DNA from 2 places in the Bacillus sp. NP247 genome. Region 2 is predicted to be linked to the other one. Evidence: a T-box and tRNA genes for the amino acid it is inferred to sense, from the RefSeq annotation. Region 2 holds a T-box; the other holds one or more tRNA genes.
The links. A T-box is a leader RNA that pairs with one kind of tRNA and senses whether it is charged. The one in region 2 lies ahead of serS (serine--tRNA ligase), so its partner is inferred to be a tRNA-Ser.
Positions count from the first base shown of each region.

Region 1: it has a tRNA-Ser gene. The T-box ahead of serS (serine--tRNA ligase) is inferred to sense a tRNA for this amino acid. The anticodon was not compared.

Region 1 covers NZ_CP076653.1:2,690,973-2,699,081, reverse strand. The annotation lists gene KPL75_RS14175 (YaaL family protein) at 109-330, opposite strand; gene recR (recombination protein RecR) at 345-941, opposite strand; gene KPL75_RS14165 (YbaB/EbfC family nucleoid-associated protein) at 956-1,282, opposite strand; gene dnaX (DNA polymerase III subunit gamma/tau) at 1,308-2,996, opposite strand; RNA gene ffs (signal recognition particle sRNA large type) at 3,129-3,393, opposite strand; gene tadA (tRNA adenosine(34) deaminase TadA) at 3,472-3,966, opposite strand; gene KPL75_RS14145 (cysteine hydrolase family protein) at 4,073-4,612, shown strand; gene KPL75_RS14140 (deoxynucleoside kinase) at 4,736-5,371, shown strand; gene KPL75_RS14135 (deoxynucleoside kinase) at 5,374-6,042, shown strand; gene KPL75_RS14130 (sigma factor-like helix-turn-helix DNA-binding protein) at 6,078-6,473, opposite strand; tRNA gene KPL75_RS14125 (tRNA-Ser) at 6,640-6,732, opposite strand; gene serS (serine--tRNA ligase) at 6,887-8,109, opposite strand, start outside.
Region 2 covers NZ_CP076653.1:376,781-391,244, reverse strand. The annotation lists gene KPL75_RS02120 (sulfite exporter TauE/SafE family protein) at 38-808, opposite strand; T-box leader at 1,459-1,688, shown strand; gene serS (serine--tRNA ligase) at 1,774-3,048, shown strand; gene KPL75_RS02110 (DUF1349 domain-containing protein) at 3,228-3,857, shown strand; partial or broken gene KPL75_RS02105 (DNA repair protein) at 4,719-5,432, shown strand; gene KPL75_RS02100 (reverse transcriptase/maturase family protein) at 5,991-7,802, shown strand; partial or broken gene KPL75_RS02095 (DNA repair protein) at 7,903-8,454, shown strand; gene KPL75_RS02090 (YolD-like family protein) at 8,451-8,792, shown strand; gene ppsA (phosphoenolpyruvate synthase) at 8,924-11,530, shown strand; gene KPL75_RS02080 (immune inhibitor A domain-containing protein) at 11,754-14,138, shown strand; partial or broken gene KPL75_RS02075 (TetR/AcrR family transcriptional regulator) at 14,389-14,464, opposite strand, start outside.

The sequences.
Region 1 (8,109 bases), 2.3 Mb from region 2:
TAATTCCATTCCCGCCTTTTCTTTCTCCTCTTTGATATCCCAGTAGCCCTGTTACTCACAAATAAATCGATAAAAAGCAAAAGGTCCCGCTTTAAAAAGCAGGACCTTTTACCATTGTTCCATTTTCACAGGACGACGTTTTGCTTCTTTTAACAAGAAAAAATATTTCGCCTCTGCTATTTTTAAAGAACAAAGTACATCTTGAGACGGCTCAACACTTTGTTCAACCAGTCTCTTCTGACGTAACCATTCATTCTTTACCTTTTCTAATAATACAATTAACTTATCGTCATACTCTTTACGCAACTTACCCTTTTTTTGAAAGAACATTTTCCCTTCTCCTCTTATATCTCTCTACGACCTTCTAAAGCTTTCGATAGTGTTACTTCATCTGCATATTCTAAATCTCCACCAACTGGCAGACCATGTGCAATACGAGTTACTTTGATTCCTGTCGGCTTTAAGAGGCGGGATATGTACATCGCTGTAGCTTCCCCTTCAATATTAGGGTTTGTTGCTAATATCACTTCTTGTACTGTTTCATCTTGTAGTCTCTTTAATAACTGCGGGATATTAATATCCTCAGGTCCAATTCCCTCCATTGGAGAAATGGCACCACGCAACACATGATATACACCTTGATATTCTTTCATTTTTTCCATCGCAATTACATCTTTCGGCTCTTGTACTACACAAACAACCGATTGATCTCTATGCGAATCGTCACAAATATAACAAGGATCACGGTCAGTGATATGCCCGCATATAGAACAATACGCTAAATCTCGCTTCGCATTCACAAGCGCTTTCGCAAAACCTAACACATCATCCTCTTTCATATCTAACACGAAGAATGCCAATCGAACCGCCGTTTTCGGCCCGATTCCTGGCAACTTCATAAAACTATCGATTAATTTTGATATTGGTTCTGGATAATGCATATATCAATATCCTCCTAGAACATTCCACCTGGTAAGTTCAAACCTTTTGTAAATTTGCCCATTGTAGAATTTGAAAGTTCATCAACCTTTTTAAGTGCATCATTCGTTGCAGCTAATACTAAGTCTTGTAACATTTCAATATCTTCTGGATCTACAACTTCTTCTTTAATTTTCACTTCAAGAACTTGCTTATGGCCATTTGCGATAACAGTAACCATTCCGCCGCCAGCCGTACCTTCAACTGTTTTGTCGCCAAGCTCTTCTTGTGCCTTCGCCATGTCTTTTTGCATCTTTTGCATTTGTTTCATCATATTATTCATATTTCCCATTCCGCCACGCATCATAATTAATTCCTCCTCATTATTATTACTCTTTTATTTCAATAAGTTCTTGCCCTACTAATTTTACAGCCTCTTCTATAAGAGGATCTTCCTTTTGTTCTGGGCTTTCTTCAGAATCCCCGCCTTCGCGTTGTAAAAAGTCTTCACGAATTTTACCCCATTCACTTTTTGGGATAGCAATCATATTTAACCTTTTACTTAACAATTCGAAAAGAGTTTGTTCCAATGTATCCATCGCTTCTCGATTTTCACTAGCCATTTTGCAATGAATCTCATATTGAAATGCTAACACATAGGTATCATCAGAAGCCGCAACTGGTTCACTATTTTCTAACAAAACAGCAAATGCTACTTTGTTATGTGACTTGAGCCTTCCTAATAATTCACCCCATACAGCTTTTAACTGTTCTAAATCTTGACGCTTCGCTTGCTTTAACACTTCATTCACACGTCCAACAGGAATTTTCATACTTCCTGTTCGTACCGGTTTTGGTGTTGCCCGCGTCTCTCTTACTTCCTGCTGCACACCAGCTGGCACGCCATTCTTTTTAACTTGCTCTAACTCTTTCTCCAGCTGCTGCATCCTGTTCATAATCGCTTGTAAACGATCTGCGCCGTTTGCTTGCATCATAAACTGCTGACACAGTTGCACCATAACAACTTCCAAGAATATTCTTGGATGATTTGTCCACTTCATCTCCTGTTGTCCCTTACTAAGGGTATGAATAATTTCATAGATTACTTCCGGTTGCATTTCTTCACTTAACGTACGGAATTGATCATCTACAATTACTCGTTCCAACATATGTTCTAATTGTGGTGAAGTTTGATATAAAAGCATATCACGATAGTAATAAATGAAATCCTCCATAAAGCGAACTGGATCTTTCCCTTTACTCATCATCTCATCTATAATACGTAACGCTCTTGATACATCATTTTCACGTATACATTCTACCAGGTCACCTAAATATCGCTGAGATACAGATCCTGTTACAGCTAAAACATCCTCACTCGTCACCATCTCATCACTATAAGAAATAGCTTGATCGATAAGACTAAGCGCATCACGCATACCACCTTCGGCGGCACGCGCTACGATTTGTAACGCTTCATCTTCTACTTGCGTACCTTCATTTGTCACGACTGTCGATAACCTCTCAACGATATCATTTACTGATATCTTTCGAAACTCAAAACGCTGACAACGCGAAATGATTGTAGCTGGAATCTTATGCGGTTCTGTTGTCGCCAAAATAAAGATAACATGTCCTGGCGGCTCTTCTAAAGTTTTCAAAAGCGCATTAAAGGCACCCATAGAAAGCATGTGAACTTCATCAATAATGTATACTTTATATCCTACAGCACTTGGAGCATATTTTACTTTATCTCTTATATCTCGAATTTCATCTACACCGTTATTTGAAGCCGCATCAATTTCTAATACATCTGAAATAGACCCTTGTGTAATTCCTAAACAAGAAGGACATTCATTACAAGGTTCAGCTACCGGGGCGTGTTCACAGTTAATTGCCTTTGCAAATACTTTTGCAATTGTCGTTTTCCCTGTTCCCCTCGGACCAGAAAACAAATAAGCATGTGAAGCTTTCTCTTGAAGAAGGGCATTTTGCAACGTTTTTGTCACGTGCTTTTGACCGACTACATCTTCGAATTTTTGCGGTCTCCATGTTCGGTATAACGCTTGGTATGACACGAAAATACGGCCTCCCTCAAAGGTTATTATCTCATTTATTATAACCCATTCTGTTTATAGATTCCAAAAGTTATTTTCCATACAAAAAACCCACCTTTATATTAAGGTGAGTTTTGTATACATATATAACTGCCGTGCACCTTCTGTCGATTACGTACCATAAGCGTTACTCAAGCAGTTAGCTCGGTTCAGGCACTCCTGCGGCACACGAGAAAACCCGCTTATTGCTGCTTCCTTCCGGACCTGACAAGGTTCACGGGGTCCCGTTGCGCAGGACCCAAACGTCAACACCACTTACTTAAGGCAGACCTTACAGCAGCATAACCTCGAGAAGGGATTCGGCCTCGCTAGAGCGGATTGCGAGTATAGGGCACCGCTACCTCCCCGCTTAGCACGGCAAAGTTAAAACCAATATTCGGTTGCCTTGGATAAGGCATTATCAGTATAACTTGTTTTTTTACAAAATGCAAATACGTTAGTTACCATTACTTTTCTCTAGTTTTTTCGCTTCTTTTCTTTTCTTACGAAGCTCCCTAAAAAAACTCGTTAACAACGTACCACATTCCTCTTCAAGTACACCAGTCACTACTTCACACTGATGATTAAAACGCTCATCAGTTAAAAGATTCATCAATGTACCTGCACATCCACCTTTCGGATCGCTCGCACCATATACAACCCGTTTTACACGCGATAAAACAATTCCCCCTGCACACATTGGACAAGGTTCTAATGTTACATATAACGTTGTATCTTCTAAACGCCATGTCCCTAATTTTTTGCAAGCTTCATCAATAGCTAAGAGCTCGGCGTGAGCTATTGATCTCTGTTCAGTTTCTCTTAAGTTATGTGCGACACTAATCACTTCACCATCTAGCACAATTACAGCACCAATTGGTACCTCCTGTATCGCCTCCGCCTTCTTTGCTTCCTCTATTGCCAACTGCATAAAATATATATCTCGCTCCATAACATAGTCCTTTCACCAAAAATAAAATACACTTTTTCATTTCTTGCAGGTGGGATAACTTTTACAAATTCAATCCAACCTAAAGAAGAAAGAGAGGGAATTACATATGAAAAATACTGCCTTACTCATTATCGATATGATTAATGATTTTCAATTCTCCCACGGGCCCATTCTGGCACAGAAATGTGAAATTATAAAGAACCCCATTTTACAATTAAAGGACAGCATGAAATCATTGGGGTATCCAATAATTTATGTCAATGATCACTATCAACTTTGGAGATCTGATATCGATCAACTTATTACTCATTGCACAAATGAGTATAGTAAAAATATTATTGAGGCCATTGCTCCGCATACTGACGATTACATTTTTATTAAACCACATTACTCTGCTTTTTATGAAACACCTTTGAATTCTTTATTGGGTTATTTAAAAATCGAAAATCTCATTTTAACAGGAATTGCCGGGAACATATGCATCCTTTTTACAGCTAATGATGCCCATATGAGAAATTATACACTTTATGTACCACGGGATTGTATCGCTTCTAATAACGAGCAAGATAATGAACATGCTTTAAAAATAATGGAAGCCACATTAAAGGCAAATATTGTACCGTCATCCCAAATAAAATTTAGTTAATACATATCTATTTTCCAACTTTTTATATCAAATTAGTCCGCTCGCTCCCCTCTTGTGCTACAATAATTCTGTTTTGTGTTTTTAGTAGTCACGGTAAATCACTGATTGAAAGGAGGAAACAGCGTGACCGGAGTACCATTTATCACGGTTGAAGGACCAATTGGTGTTGGAAAAACTTCACTTGCGAAGGAACTTTCAACTCACATGCAACTCCACTTACTAAAAGAGATTGTTGATGAAAATCCTTTTTTAGGAAAATTCTACGAAGACATCGACGAATGGAGTTTTCAAACAGAGATGTTCTTTCTTTGTAATAGATACAAACAACTAGAGGATATTAACATAAAGTATTTAAATCAAAGGAAGCCTGTAGTAGCAGATTATCATATATTTAAAAATTTAATTTTTGCATCCCGTACATTAAAAGATTCTCAATATGACAAGTACATGCAAATTTATCGCATTCTTACGCAAGATATGCCTGTACCAAATGTCATCGTTTATTTAACAGCAAGCCTAGAAACATTACAAAAACGAATTGCGATGCGCGGAAGAGAATTCGAAAAAAATATGGATCCAAATTACTTGCTACAGCTTACAAAAGATTACGAAACAGCAATGGATGCTTTCAAAAAGGACCATCCAGATATTCCAGTATTGAAATTTAATGGAGACGATATGGATTTTGTAAGAAATCCTGATGATTTAAATGTCATCTTATCCGCTCTTCAAAATACTCTCTTGAAGGAGCCGAAATAACAATGAATTTAAGGCAAAAATATGATATACCAAACGATGCAGTTATCACTATTGCTGGAACAGTAGGTGTCGGTAAATCAACTATGACAACTGCATTAGCTAACGCTTTAGGTTATCGTACATCTTTTGAAAAAGTAGATTCCAACCCATATTTGGACAAGTTCTATGCTGATTTCACACGCTGGAGCTTTCACTTACAAGTGTATTTTTTAGCAGAACGATTTAAAGAACAAAAAAGAATTTTCGAATATGGTGGCGGTTTTGTTCAAGACCGTTCTATCTATGAGGACACTGGTATTTTCGCAAAGATGCATTACGAAAAGGGTACAATGACTGAAACTGATTATGAAACATACAAAGGTTTATTTGATGCTATGGTCATGACTCCTTACTTCCCTCATCCAGACTTATTAATTTACCTAGAAGGTTCTTTTGATGATATTGTCGATCGTATTCAAGAACGAGGACGTCCGATGGAGCAGCAAACACCAATTGAGTATTGGAAAGAGATGCATGGACGTTACGATAACTGGATTAATAACTTTAATTCATGCCCTGTTTTACGATTAAACATTAATGAATACGATATTTTAAAAGATGGCGATTCAATCGAACCAATCATTAAAAAAATTGGACATTTTTTAAAACAAACACGTAAACTTGTAAAATAAAAAACCCGTGCATATGCACGGGTTTTCCTATGAAATTACTTTTTCTTTTTCGTCGGAGCAATAATTTCACTCTCTGGCTTTCCAGCGTTAATACGCTGACGAACAGTACTCGTACTAATATCATATGTTTCAGCAATCTCTTTAACAGTCATTTCTTCCCCATTAATTACTGCTGTTAGTAATTTCCCTGTACGTTTTGGAGTTACTTCTTTTTGCACAGCTGGTTTTTCAGCTTCTTTTGTTACCTCTACTTTTTTTACAACCTGTTTTACATCACAAGTGCAACCACAAAGTTTACGAAATGTATCATCACTTATAATGCGCGACACATTTGCACCACTGTTTAAAATTCTATTGTTCTTACAGACAGGACATTGTACATAATATAAAGTTTTTCCATCTAAAGGAAACGTTTGTATAATAAGATCCATGTTAACTCCTTTCATATCTATGAAGATAATCATCGGAATATGAGTGTGTAATAAGGACACTGTATCCTTACATCATACTTTATGATTGGTTTTAAAATAAAAACTCGTTACGTGTTGGTAACGAGTTCTCCAATCTCCACTTATATGCGCTGTTGTCAATTATATCTGGAGGAGGTAGAGGGATTCGAACCCCCGCGCGACTCTCGCCGCCTGTCGGTTTTCAAGACCGATCCCTTCAGCCAGACTTGGGTATACCTCCATATTGACATCAAATATAATATCAAAAGAAAAACAGTTAGTCAACCCCACTATAATAAATTATGAGGAAAGGAAAATTTCACTTTTCCTCTCCTTTATGACACTGCTGACAACGTCCATAATTACCAATCACTCATACCGATGAATGTTTTAACTTATTTAATAACTGTTTTTCCTCCCATATAAGGGCGAAGAACTTCTGGAATTATAATTGTACCATCTTCTTGTTGGTAGTTCTCTAAAATAGCTGCCACTGTACGTCCAATTGCAAGACCAGATCCATTTAGTGTATGAACATGTTCCGGTTTGCCATTTGGCTCACGGCGGAAACGGATATTCGCGCGTCTCGCTTGGAAGGCCTCAAAATTACTACAAGAAGAAATTTCACGATATGTACCATAGCTTGGAATCCATACTTCAATATCGTATTTCTTCGCTGCTGTAAATCCTAAATCTCCTGTACACATGCTCATAACGCGATATGGCAACTCTAATAATTGTAACACGCGCTCTGCATCATTTGTTAATTTTTCTAACTCCTCGTAAGAATCTTCTGGTTTCACGAACTTCACAAGTTCAACTTTATTAAATTGGTGTTGGCGAATTAAACCGCGTGTATCACGACCAGCTGAACCTGCTTCAGAACGGAAGCATGAGCTAAACGCAGCATATCGTATCGGCAATTGCTCTTTACTCACAATCTCATCACGATGCATATTCGTTACAGGTACTTCAGCTGTTGGGATTAGGAAATAATCTTCACTTTCAATACGGAATGCATCTTCTTCAAACTTCGGAAGTTGTCCTGTTCCTGTCATACTTGCACGGTTTACCATATAAGGAGGCAATACTTCCTCATATCCATGCTCATCAGTATGAAGGTCAAGCATAAAGCTAATCAAAGCACGTTCTAATCTTGCACCAGCACCTTTGTAAAATACAAATCGGCTTCCTGTTACTTTCCCAGCACGTTCAAAATCTAAAATCCCTAAATCAGTAGCAAGGTCCCAATGTGGTTTTGGCTCATAAGTAAATTCTTTCACTTCTCCCCAAGTACGTGCCACTACGTTATCATCCTCTGTTTCACCTATTGGAGCAGATTCATGAGGGATATTTGGGATAGATAGCATTAATCTTTCTAAATCTTCTTCAACTGTACGAAGCTCATTATCAAGATCTTTTACTTTTTCCCCAACTTCACGCATTTCTAGAATTAGAGCTTCCGCATCTTTCTTTTCACGCTTTAATACTGAAATTTGTTGAGATACTTCGTTACGTTTACTTTTTAGTTCTTCCGTTTGAACAAGTAGCTCCCTTCTTCTCGTATCAAGTTCTTCAAAGCGACCAAAATCCGTTAAATCTTCGCCTCTATGCTGTA
Region 2 (14,464 bases):
TCCATTCTTATATAACAAAAGTATAAAACGCTTTCAATTAAGAGGTGACTAACTTTAGTCCACTAATACAAATAATGATAGCTAGAAATATTTGAAGAGGTTTAACGGGGATTTTAGTGGAGCATTTACTACCAAGTATGACTCCTGGAATAGAACCGATAAGTAAATTAATTGTTAATATATAATCGACGTTTCCTAAATTCATATTTAATATGCTTGCCACAGTAACTAATATGAAAGCATGTGCAATATCTGTTCCTACTAATTCAGATGTTTTCATTTGATATAAATAGATCATTGCAATAGCAAATAAAGAACCAGAGCCAACCGAGGTAAGTCCAACGATAAAACCAAGTATAGCACCAATAAAAATAGTTAAATTCTTCTTTTGTTCTAAAGTTTGTTTTTGAAAATAATTTTGTGTAGATTCATTATAGAAAAAGGCTTTTATAAAAATAGAGATTGCTGCAAAGATTAAAACATAACCTAATACATATTTTATGATTCCCTCTCGATTGAAATGAAAAATTGGTAAAAAATGAATAGTTATTATTGCGATAACTGCACTAGGTATGCTCCCCATAGCTAGATATTTTACTAATCTAAAGTTTATAGTCTTCTGTTTCCAGTGTTGGGATATTCCAAACATTTTAGTGATAGAATTATATACTAGATCTGTTCCAACAGCGATGGAAGGACTTATACCTAATGTTAGGAGAAATGGAGTCAATAATGCTGCGCCTCCTATCCCTGTTACCCCCACTAATACCCCTATGATGAAACCCATCATTATAATAGAAACACTCATTATATTTTCCCTCCTATCCCGATGGCTCTTACTTATTCGTTACCATTTTTAAATAGCCGTTCAATACGGGAATTTATACGGGATATTTGGTGAAAATAAATTCCGTTTTTTCTTATATCCATACATATCAAAAGAAAGGGTAACTAAATGAAAAATGATAACTACTCATACCAGTGTATTTAAATACCAATGTAAAGGTACTTAATTTTGTAGATGAAATGTTAGTGTATTAAAAATAACTCATATATGTGTATGAAATTTCTAGGCGCATTGAAACTTAATAGCGGTACAGTCGATATACGTATAAAAATATATTATAAGGATACATTGTTTTATGAATTTATTTATCTTTAGGTTATATAGATTACATAAAGTTAAAAAGTTGTTGGCATTCAGGAATTAAACGAAGATCTTCAGTTTGTTGCGCATATTGCATGAATCTGTCCCACGCGTGTAAAATGTTTAAATAATAATGCTGAAAATAGAGGGGGATTCACACCATTTCTAGATAAATTATGACTTCCTTCTGTATATAAATATTGGAAAATATAAGTTTGTAAATTAATTGTGAATATATTTTATTTTTAAAAATATCCCTTGATAAATACACAGAATTATTGTAAAGTGATGATAATTAAAATGTATATTGTTTGAAAGCGATGAAAGGAAATAGTAACAAGTATTTTTTCTTTTAGAGAGTCGGTGGGTGGTGTAAACCGATAGAAAGAACTTGTGAATCCGTCCTTGAGCGAAATGTGGAACACTTCAATGTGAAGTTAGTAATCGTTTCCGGCTAAAAGCCGTTAATAATTTAAGTGGAGGGCGTATATTTTTGCGCTTTCAACTAGGGTGGCAACGCGGGTTAACTCTCGTCCCTTTTATAGGGACGGGAGTTTTTTGTATTTTATTTAGTAAACATCCTAATTTTAATACGATTTGTTACTTAATTAAGGGGGAAATAAAACATGTTAGATGTAAAAGTATTACGTACAAATTTAGAAGAAGTAAAGAAAAAATTACTTTATCGTGGTGGAGAGTTTTTTGAATTAGATAAATTCGAGGAATTAGATCAAAAGCGTCGTGAACTGTTAGTGAGGGTAGAAGAGTTAAAAAATAAACGCAATGAAGTATCTGAACGTATTGCGAATTTCAAGCGTGAAAAACAAGATGCTAATGAACTTATTAGTGAAATGCGTGAAGTAGGAGAAAATATTAAAACGTTAGATGATGAGTTACGTTATGTAGAAGAAGAGTTAAATACAATATTGCTAGCATTACCAAATCTACCTAATGAGACAGTGCCTGTTGGAACATCAGAAGATGATAATGTCGAAATACGCAAGTGGGGAGAAATAAATGAATTTTCATTTGAAGCAAAACCACATTGGGAAGTTGCTGAAAAATTAGGATTACTAGATTTTGAGCGTGCAGCAAAAGTAACGGGAAGCCGCTTCGTCTATTACAATGGATTAGGAGCACGTTTGGAGCGAGCGGTAGCTAACTTTATGTTAGATTTACATGTTGAAGAACATGGGTATACAGAGGTGATTCCGCCATTTATCGTAAATAGCGATAGTTTATTAGGAACAGGACAATTCCCGAAATTTAAAGAAGATGTATTCACATTAGAGGGAACAGATTACTCTTTAATTCCAACAGCGGAAGTACCATTAGCAAACTATTATCGTGATGAAATTTTAAATAGTGAAGATTTACCTATTAATTTTACAGCACATACTCCATGCTTCCGTTCTGAAGCCGGTAGTGCAGGACGTGATACGAGAGGGTTAATTCGTCAGCACCAATTTAGTAAAGTTGAAATGGTTAAATATACAAAACCTGAAGATTCATACAATGAGTTAGAAAAATTAACAGCAAATGCCGAAAGGGTATTGCAATTGTTACAATTACCTTATCGAGTGATTGTATTATGTACTGCTGATATGGCATTTCCTGCTGCAAAAACATATGACATTGAAGTTTGGTTACCAAGCTATGGCGTATATCGTGAAATTTCTTCTTGCTCAAACTGTGAAGATTTCCAAGCGCGTCGAGCAAGTATACGTTTCCGCCGTACACAAGGTGCAAAACCAGAGTTGGTACACACATTAAATGGTTCTGGATTAGCTATAGGTCGTACAGTAGCGGCTATTTTAGAGAACTACCAACAAAAAGACGGTTCAGTTATAATTCCAGAAGTATTGCGTCCATACATGAGAGGAATAGAAGTTATTAAATGAGAAAGATATTGATTTGAGATAAAGTGTAATAGCTTATAAACGTTTTGAGGAATACAGAATTATTTAAGTTGATGAAGACGGGAAGAAATTCTTTTAGGAGGTCACATATCAAGATTAAATAATTTTACTGTGTAAGTACTTTTCTATAATAAATATAAAAGGTTAAGGAGATATTAATAATGCATAATCAATATAGATTAATAGATGAATTTAATAATGCGGAATTTGATAAAAGTTTAAAATGGTTCTCCCCACCTAAAGGTTGGGAGGTTAATAGCAATAAATCGAAGTTAATAATCAAACCTGATAAAGAGACAGATTTCTGGCAAAAAACACACTATGAATTTCAAGTTGATAACGGCCATTTTTTATACTATGAACTAAATGGAGACTTTAGATTAATTACGAAAGTAAGCTCTAAACCAGTGAATAAATATGATCAAGCAGGTTTAATGGTTCGATTTTCAAAAGATACTTGGTTAAAGACATCTGTTGAGTATATACCTGATGACAATAGTAAATTAGGTGTTGTTGTAACAAAGAATGGATATTCTGATTGGTCTAGTCAGGAATTTTTGGGAGATTTAAATTCTCTTTACTATCGTATAACAAGAAAGGGTAATAATTACTATGTTGATTATTCATTAGACGGGGGGTTATGGAAACAAATAAGAATGGCTCACCTTTTTGAAGAAAAAGATTGCATGAAAGTTGGCATTTATGCTTGCAGTCCACAAGGTGATGGGTATGAAGCAGAGTTTGAATTTATTAAGATTGAAAATATAGATGATAATACAAAGGTTTACTAAAAGTATAAAGCTAACATAACTTTTATAGGTCTATTGAATGAAAAGTTGATTAATTGTGAATTTGAAATAAAGGTAAGGTGTTTTGAATAGAATACCTTAGTGTATTAGTAAAACCCTGAATCTGTAAGATAGAGTATATAAAAATATTTGTTGGCTAGATTGTTATTTTAAAAAAAGAATGAGCAATGTGAATGTAATTGAAAATACAAAAGTGGAGAGAGTGTTTGAACAGTATCCTAAAAACATTTAATCGAGCGATTGTATTTGCTGTAAATGATAATATGCCAGTTGAAGAATTAAAACAGTGCATTGTATTGGCGTTCACTTATCATACTTGAAAACATCTTCCTGTGCTTGGTCTTTAATAAAGAGAAGTTAAAACATTTTTATAAGAACCTCTCAGCGAAGTAAAGTAATATTTATATATTTAGCTAGTAAAAAAAGGAGTGAGCTATATTTTAGCTCACTCCTTTTTTTATCTTAATGTCCGGTATTTAAAGTGATTTTTCATTTGATACAAATTCTTTTAGCGTCTGCAGTTCTTGGGATAAATCCGATTCAAAGACATCCTCTTGATCGCTTCTAAAGATCAAATTCTTCTAGTCTATATCACGAAATTTTCTATTAATTATTTTTTAATCATCTTTAACAGTTCTTACTGCGGGGTACACTCTAATTAGATTGTTTAGAGCTAAATATGTGCAATTTAATGTTTAATGGTGAAAATAACATCAGCATTTGAATATTGAGGGAAATCTCTTAAGTTTCTTAAAAAAATTTAAAAGTACGGTTATTTTAACCAATATTTTCATAAAAACGCCTTTAAAAAGAACTAATGTTCTTTTGTTAGGGGTGATAACCTTGTATGATTATTCTCTTTTACCGAATCGTATTATTTTATGTGTAGATCTTCGTAGCTTCTATGCAAGTGTGTCATGTATTAAAAAAGGACTTGATCCACGGTATACAAAATTGGCTGTCGTAGGAGATGTAAATCGGAGTGGATCAATCGTATTAGCGGCAACACCGCCATTAAAAGCATTAGGAGTTAAGAAGATGGCACGGTTGTACGAAATACCGAATCGGCCAGATATTATTATTGTAAATCCAATTATGCATACGTATATAAAATGTTCAAATTACATAACGGGTTTAGCTCTGCAGTATGTCGCGCCAGAAGATTTTCATCAATATAGTATCGACGAGTTTTTCATGGATTTGACCGCGAGTATTCATTTGTTTGCGAGTAATCCGTGCGAGTTCGCATTAAAGTTCAAGCGAGAAATATGTGAACGTACACGGATTGAAAGTACGATTGGGATAGGGCCTAATTTATTATTGAGTAAAGTAGCAATGGATATTGAAGCGAAAAAGAATAAAGATGGAATAGCGCACTGGACATATGACGATATACCCGAGAAGTTATGGTGTATTAGACCGCTCAGTAAATTTTGGGGTATATCGTACAAAACGGAAATGAAATTGAATCGAAAAGGTATACATGCAATTGGAGAATTAGCTCAGTATCCTTTGAAATATTTAAAGCAATCGTTTGGTGTAATAGGGGAAGAATTAGTGCGCCCGTAAGGGGTATGTTTGAATCTGTCGATAGCAAGACAGCAGGATATATTGCAACGCCTGTCATCACCTAACTTATCCGGGAAGGAAACTAAACGGGGAGTGTAGCATGTTAGGAAAGTCATAAGTTGACTAAGTACTAAGTCACGACTGAATGGCGAGATGAGAATTGTAAACAAGGATGAAGGTTGCATTACTTGAACGATAACCTGAGCAGTCCCATCGCCGGCTACAGCGGAAAGTACTTATAAACGCTGTATAATCTTAGGGAATTAGTATTGCAGTTCTGCTAATTCCAGCAATACGATAGATTAGGCAATCCTAGTAAAGGATAAAAGGTGAAAGTCGCATCCGACATTACAAATAGCTATGTCAACATACATCTAAACGGGGATTACCTAAATCAGGAAGCCCATAGGGCTATAGTTTTCTGGAACTTGAATACCTGACATGGTAACGGAGTTCTCGTAGTAGTCAGAGATAGGGAAAGCCTATTACAAGGCAAAGGGGAACAGCTTATCCAGCTATATACACGATGGAAGGAGCGTGAGGCTCATGAGAAATCCAGATGATGTATTAGGCAGTCTAGTAACAAAGTCTAACAATAAAAACTATAAATATAATCGTCTTTACAGAAATCTATACAATCCAGCCTTTTATCTAAAAGCCTACACAAATATCAGCTCTAATCAAGGAAATATGACAAAAGGGACTGATGGAAAAAACATCGATGGTTTCAGTTTGGAGAAAATAAATATCCTAATAGAATCGCTAAAAGATGAGAGTTATCAACCACACCCCTCCAAGCGGGTCTTCATACCTAAAAAGAATGGCTCAAAGCGTCCATTAGGTATACCAACATTCAAGGATAAACTTCTACAAGAAGTTATTCGAATGATACTCGAAGCGATATATGAAATGAGTTTTAAGGAAAGCTCTCATGGTTTTCGTCCCAAACGGAGCTGTCATACGGCTTTACACAAAGTACGTAAAACTTTCACTGGGGTGAAATGGTTCGTTGAAGGGGATATTAGTGGTTTTTTCGACAATATCGACCACCACACACTTATAGCATTACTAAGAAGGCGGATAACTGATGAGAAATTTATTCGCCTAATATGGAAATTTCTACGAGCAGGATACCTAGAAGAATGGAAGTATCGAGGTAGCTATAGTGGCACCCCACAAGGGGGAATCATCAGCCCACTTTTATCTAACGTGTATCTAACAGAATTAGATACTTTTATGGAAGAGTACCAAAAAGAGTTTTCTAAAGGAGCAAAAAGGAAAACTACAAAAGCCTATAAACGTCAGGAATACCTAACATACAAACACAGAAAACAACTAAAGGAAAACTGGGGACAGCTCACGGAACAAGAAAAGAAGCAAGGAATTATAAAATATAAATCCTTGAAAGAAGAGTTGCTTAAAACTCCTTTCGGAGACCCCATGGATGACTCATACAAAAGAATTCAATATGTCAGATACGCGGATGACTTTCTTGTGGGGATAATTGGTAACAAAGCGGATGCGGTAAAAGTTAAAGAAGATCTAACAAACTTCTTAAGAGACAAGCTAAAACTTGAATTGTCACAAGAAAAAACACTAATCACACATAGCTCAAAAAAAGCAAGATTCTTAGGATATAACATCACAGCAAATAGAATGCCAGTTACTAAACGTGATAAAAATGGATTTCTAACCAGACACCAAATTATGAGATGTAAACTGTATCTTCCTTCGGAAAAATGGATTGAAAAGCTCAAACAATATGGAGCTCTACGCATCATGGCAGATGGGAAATGGAGAATATGGCATCGCACTTATCTCCTAAATAATGACGAACTAGAAATATTAAACACGTACAATGCGGAGATAAGAGGACTATATAACTATTACAGTCTTGCAGAAAACGTTTGTACACTCCAAAGCTTCCACTACTTTATGAAATATAGTTTCGTCAAAACTCTAGCTGCAAAACATAAAACATCTGTAGCTAAAGTAATGACAAAATATAAAGTTAAGGGAGATTTAGCTATTCAATATCAAACAAAATCCGAGAAAAGAATCAGTTACTTTTACAACGATGGATTTCGAAGAAAAGACAAGATTATGAATATAGTTCAAGACAATCTACCAAATTCACAACTATGGTGGCGTAATAGCTTAATCAAGAGATTGTGCGCAAATAAATGTGAATGGTGTGGAAAAAGTGATGCACCTTTAGAAATGCATCATGTTAAAAAATTGAAAGACTTAGAAGGCAAAAAGCTGTGGGAAAAGAAAATGATAGCAAGGAAAAGGAAAACCTTAGCATTATGTACAAGGTGTCACCAAGACCTACACAGCGGAAAGCTAGATGGATAAGTGGAAAGCCGTATACATCGAGAGATGTACGTACGGTTTGGAGGAAAGCACACGAAAATCTAACATAGCAATATGTCAAGACGTTGGGTGCTTATCCTACCATTTACATAGTAATGGGATTGATTTTAGCAGAATAGCAGAGAAATATGTTCCAGCGACAACATCTATAGCAAAGAGCCAAATATTATTACGTGATTACTCAATTGAAGAGTTCATAGTTATTTTATTAGAGCATATAGAAGAAGTTTGTTACAGGTTGAGACGAGAAAAGAAATGCGCTCAAACAATCCATTTTTCAGTTGGATATAGCAAGGAATATGGCGGTGGAATAAGAAAGGCACATACGTTAAATAGAGCAACAAATTTAACGATGGATATTTACAATGTTTGTACATATTTTTTATACGAGCGTCACAAAGGGGAACCGATTCGATCGTTAAGTGTCTCATTAACAAACCTTATTAATGAAGGAGAAGAGCAAATTTCACTTTTCGATAGCATTATACAAAGAGAAAAAGAAATGCGATTAACGAAGGTTATGGACGAAATTCGAACACGGTTTGGTAAGAACAGTATTTTACGAGGGATTTCCTACACAAGCGTCGCAACAGCAAGATATAGAAACACATTATTAGGAGGACACAAGTCGTGAAGAATGCTAATATACCAAAAGGAAGAGGGATGGTAAAGTGGCAACCGTTTGCCAGTATGCCAGAGCAGTTCGCAGTTATTAAAGAAATGATACAGGAGCAAACGAAAGTCTCGCGTCCAGTCTTAACACAAGATGCAAAAGAGGTGCTTGAAAATAAGTTATTAACTTCATTTTTAGGTGAAGAAGAGATTTTACTTACATATTATAAAGATGGCTATCTATATAAAAATTACATAACAGTAATAAATATAAATCCATTAAGTGAGACGATTACTTGTACGGATGTTTTTCATAATAAAAGAAGGTTTAAGTTTGGTGATGTAATTGAAGTGAATTAGAGGGGGGAAATAAAAGTGATTATCTCTTCCTAACTTAATTATACCACGTAAATAACGTTCGAAATAGACTGTTTATTCTCATTTACTATTGTTACAATCAAGAACACATGACTAGTAAGGAGAGGTGCCAAATGAGTTCTTTCGTTCTCGATTTTCAGGAAATAGAAAAAACACAGCTTTCGCTCGTTGGTGGAAAAGGATTGAATTTAGGGGAGTTAACAAACATTCAAGGGATACAAGTGCCAGAAGGATTTTGTGTTACAACGGTAGGATATGAAAAGGCCATCGAACAAAATGAAGTGTTTCAAACTTTGTTGACTCAACTAGTAATACTAAAAATTGAAGATCGAAATCAAATTGGTGAAATGAGTAAGAAAATCAGAGAAACCATTATGGAAGTAGAAATTCCTTCCGATGTAGTGGAAGCGGTGTCTCATTATCTCTCTCGTTTTGGCGATGAGCATGCTTATGCAGTGCGTTCTAGTGCTACTGCTGAAGATTTACCATATGCCTCGTTTGCTGGTCAACAAGATACGTATTTAAATATCATCGGAAAAGAAGCGATTTTGCAGCATGTAAGAAAGTGCTGGGCTTCCTTATTTACGGATCGTGCAGTAGTTTACCGAATGCAAAATGGTTTTGATCATAATCAAGTTTCTATATGTGTTGTCGTTCAAAGAATGGTTTCCCCGGAGGCGTCGGGCATTTTATTTACTGCTGATCCGATTACTTCTAACCGAAAGGTGTTATCGATTGATGCCAGTTTTGGACTTGGTGAGGCTTTAGTATCAGGCATAGTATGTGCTGATAATTATAAAGTGAAGGAAGAAAAAATAGTCGATAAGATGATAGCAACTAAAAAATTGGCTATCTATGCTTTAAAAGAGGGCGGAACAGAGACGAAACAGATTGATCCGGTTCAGCAAAAGATTCAAACATTATCTGAACAACAAATATTACAACTAGCACAGATTGGAAGACAGATTGAAGCTTATTTTGGTTGTCCGCAAGATATTGAATGGTGTTTAGTTGAGGGGACATTTTATATTGTCCAAAGTAGGCCGATAACTACTCTATATCCAATTCCAGAAGCAAACGATCAAGAAAATCACGTGTATGTATCCGTTGGTCACCAACAAATGATGACCGATGCGATGAAACCACTAGGGTTATCTTTCTTCCTGTTAACGACTAGTGCTCCTATGCGTAAAGCGGGGGGAAGGTTATTTGTTGATGCTACACCAAAATTAGCTTCACCTACTAGCAGAGATTACTTAATAAACACTTTAGGAAAATCGGATCCGCTCATACGAGATGCATTAACGACTGTAATAGAGCGAGATAATTTTATCAAATTGTTACCGGAGGATGAAAAAGAAAAGAGTGTTGGTAAAAGTATGCCGCCTGCAAGATCGCAACCACAAATCGAAAACAATCCAGCAATCGTTACGGATTTAATAAAGAATAGTCAAGCATCGATCGAAGAGTTAAAACAAAACATTCAAACGAAATCAGGGATGGATGTACTTGATTTTATTTTGGAAGATATTAAGCAATTAAGGGAAGTATTATTTAGCCCGCAAAGTATAGCTGTCATTATGGCAGGTATGAATGCTTCAACATGGATGAATGAAAAGATGGAGCAATGGCTAGGTGAAAAAAATGCAGCAGACACACTTTCTCAATCGGTACAAAATAATATTACTTCAGAAATGGGTTTAGCATTAATGGATGTTGCGGATGTGATTCGTCCTTATCCGAATGTCATTGAATATTTACAACATGTAAAAGATAATAGCTTTTTAGATGAATTAGTTCAGTTTAAAGACGGAGAAAAAGCTCGAGATGCAATCGATGCTTTTCTAAATAAATACGGAATGAGATGCAGCGGAGAAATCGACATTACGAAAACGCGCTGGAGTGAAAAGCCAACTACAATTATCCCGATGATTTTAAATAACATAAGAGATTTTGAAATTGGTGCTGGTAAACGGAAATTTGAAGCAGGGCTGCAGGAAGCTTTGAAAAAAGAAGAAGAGTTATTAGAGCGATTGCAGCACTTGCCGGATAGTAAACAAAAAATAGAAGAGACGAAGCGAATGATTAGTAACATTCGCAATTTCATCGGTTATCGCGAATACCCGAAATACGGTATGATTAATCGCTATTTCATATATAAGCAGGCAATATTGAAAGAAGCCGAGCAACTCGTGCAAAATAGCGTTATTAATGAAATAGAAGATATATACTATCTAACTTTTGAAGAACTTCGCGAAGTCGTCCGTACAAATAAACTAGATTACAAGGTTATTCATAAACAAAAAAATGATTACAAAGTATATGAAAAACTAACGCCACCGCGTGTGATGACGTCTGATGGAGAAATCATTACAGGTAAATATAAACGAGAAAATCTCCCGGCTGAAGCGATTGTAGGTCTGCCTGTTTCCTCAGGGGTTATTGAGGGGAGAGCTCGCGTTATTTTAAATATGGAAGATGCGAATTTAGAAGATGGAGATATATTGGTTACGGCATTTACTGACCCTGGCTGGACACCATTGTTTGTGTCTATAAAAGGGTTAGTCACTGAAGTTGGCGGGCTCATGACGCACGGAGCAGTTATCGCACGTGAATATGGATTACCAGCAGTCGTAGGGGTAGAGAATGCTACGAAACTAATAAAAGACGGGCAACGAATTCGGGTACATGGAACAGAGGGGTATATTGAAATACTGTAGTTGCACTTTAAATGAAAGATCATCCGCTATAAGTAGTGGAGGGTCTTTTTATTTTTTAAGCCAGTTGCTATCACCTGAAACATCGATGAATCAGAATGTATATCAATCCAAAACAAAGAATATTTTCAAAAATATTACAAATTAAGACAGTACATTGCGAATTATTAGAATATTCTTTATTATATAAACGTTGGAACGTATTTAATATTGGGGAGGAATAGGGATGAAGAAAAAGCCTTTTAAGGTGCTGTCTACGCTTGCGGCGGCAGCTGTGCTTAGTTGCACATTTGGATTTGGTAGTCAATCTGTTTATGCGGCAACGCCGTCTAGTGTAGGAGCTTTAAGTCCAATTGATGAAAATTTAATTCCAGAGGAGCGTTTAGCAGATGCGCTCAAGAAACGCGGTGTAATTAGTGAATCTACGTCGAAAGCAGACACATTAAAAGCTGTTGAAAAATACGTAGAGAAGAAAAAAGGCGAAAATGCTGGAAAAGAACCAGCAGGGGATAGTGTCTCGAGAGAAGCTTTTGACTTTTTGAAAAAGGTTAAAGATGCAAAAGCAGATGCAAAAGAAAAAGTTGAGCAACCTGCTATTGGTCCGGTAGTTGGACAAGAGCCGGTTAAAGGGGGATTAAACGGCAAAGTACCAACTACTTCAGCGAAGCAAAAACAGTATAATGGTGATGTTCGTAAAGATAAAGTTCTTGTATTGCTAGTAGAGTTTGCTGACTTTAAGCATAACAATATTGATCAAGTACCAGGTTATATGTATTCAAATGATTTTAATCCAGAACATTATCAAAAAATGTTATTTGGTGATGAGCCGTTTACACTCTTTGATGGTTCAAAAGTCCCAACATTTAAACAATATTATGAAGAGCAATCTGGTGGTAGTTATACAGTTGATGGGACAGTAACAAAGTGGTTGACAGTTCCTGGTACAGCAGCGGATTATGGTGCAGATGCAGGAGATGGCGGTCATGATAATAAAGGACCAAAAGGACCTCGTGATTTTGTAAAAGAGGCATTAAATGCAGCTGTAGAAAGTGGTATTGATTTATCGGAATTTGATCAATACGATCAATATGACAATAATGGTGATGGCAATAAAAATGAACCAGATGGTCTTATTGATCATTTAATGGTTATTCACGCTGGAGTTGGGCAAGATGGAGGCGGTGGTAGACTAGGTGATGACGCAATTTGGTCACATCGCTGGAATCTTGGAGCACCATATCCAATTGAAGGAACAAAAGCAAAGGTTGATAACTGGGGCGGTAAAATGGCAGCATACGACTACACAATTGAGCCAGAAGATGGAGCAGTTGGTGTATTCGCACATGAATTTGGTCATGATTTAGGTCTTCCAGATGAGTATGATACAAAGTATTCAGGGGCAGGTGAGCCAATTAACTCTTGGTCTGTTATGAGCGGTGGCAGCTGGGCTGGTAAAATTGCAGGTACAACACCACCGAGTTTCTCTCCGCAAAACAAAGAGTTCTTTCAAAAGAACATGGATGGGAACTGGGCAAATATTGTAGAGGTTGACTATGATAAATTAAATCGTGGTATCGGTCTTGCGACGTACTTAGATCAAAGTGTAACAAAATCAGCTCGTCCTGGTCTGATTCGCGTTAACTTACCAGATAAAGATGTAAAAGGTATACAGCCTGCATTCGGTAAGAAATATTACTATAGTACAAAAGGCGATGATATTCATACAACATTAGAAACACCAGTGTTTGATTTAACAAATGCAACAAATGTGAAATTTGATTACAAAACATTGTATGAGATTGAAACAGGTTATGACTTCCTAGAAGTACATGCAGTGACAGAAGATAATAAGAAAACGTTAGTGGATCGAATTGGCGAAAAGAATGTGAAAAATGGTCTAGACACAACGGATGGTAAATGGGTAGATAAGTCATATGACTTAAGTCAATTTAAAGGTCAAAAAATAAAACTAGTATTCGAATACATTACAGATGCTGGTTTTGCAGGGAACGGTTTTACTCTTGATAACGCTACATTAACTGTAGATGGAAATGTTGTGTTCTCTGATGATGCAGAAGGCGAAGCGAAATTAAAATTAAATGGTTTCGTTACAGCAAACGGTTTTGATAAGAAGAAACATAACTACTATTTAGAGTGGAGAAACCACGCTGGTGCTGATCAAGCGTTAAAATATAGTAGTGGTGTACCGTATAATACAGGTCTTGTTGTATGGTATGCAGACTCTAGCTTTACAGATAATTGGGTTGGTATGCATCCAGGCGAAGGTTTCTTAGGGGTTGTTGACTCTCACCCAGAGGCAATTGTTGGAACGCTAAACGGCAAACCAACTGTTCAAAATAGTACACGATACCAAATCGCAGATGCTGCGTTCTCCTTTAACCAAGTGCCAGCATGGAAAGTTGTATCTCCAACACGCGGAACATATGATTACAAAGGGTTACCAGGTGTAACGAAGTTTGATGATTCTAAATCGTATATGAACGATTTAATCCCAGATGCAGGACGTAAAGTACCGAAGTTTGGATTGAAATTTGAAGTAGTTGGACAAGCAGATGATAATACTGCAGGTGCAGTTCGTTTATATCGTTAATAATGGAGAAGCTGTTGAATAGGATTCCTTTCAACAGCTTTTTTCATAGGAACATAAATTTCTAGCTATTAATAAATACACAGCTATAGGGTATTACTCTAATGAAAATTACATAATAGTAGTTGATATAATAAAACCATTAAATGAGATGATTACTTTTACAGAGACAGAGATGTTTTTCGTAATAAATGCATCTGTAAGGTTATTGATGTAATTGAGGTTGATAAAAACATAGTTCAATGCGACTGACTTATTTTTTTAAACCTGCTGCATAGAAAGGTCCATGAACTGCGATTGTTGATAAAATACGAGCAATTTCCTCCGGT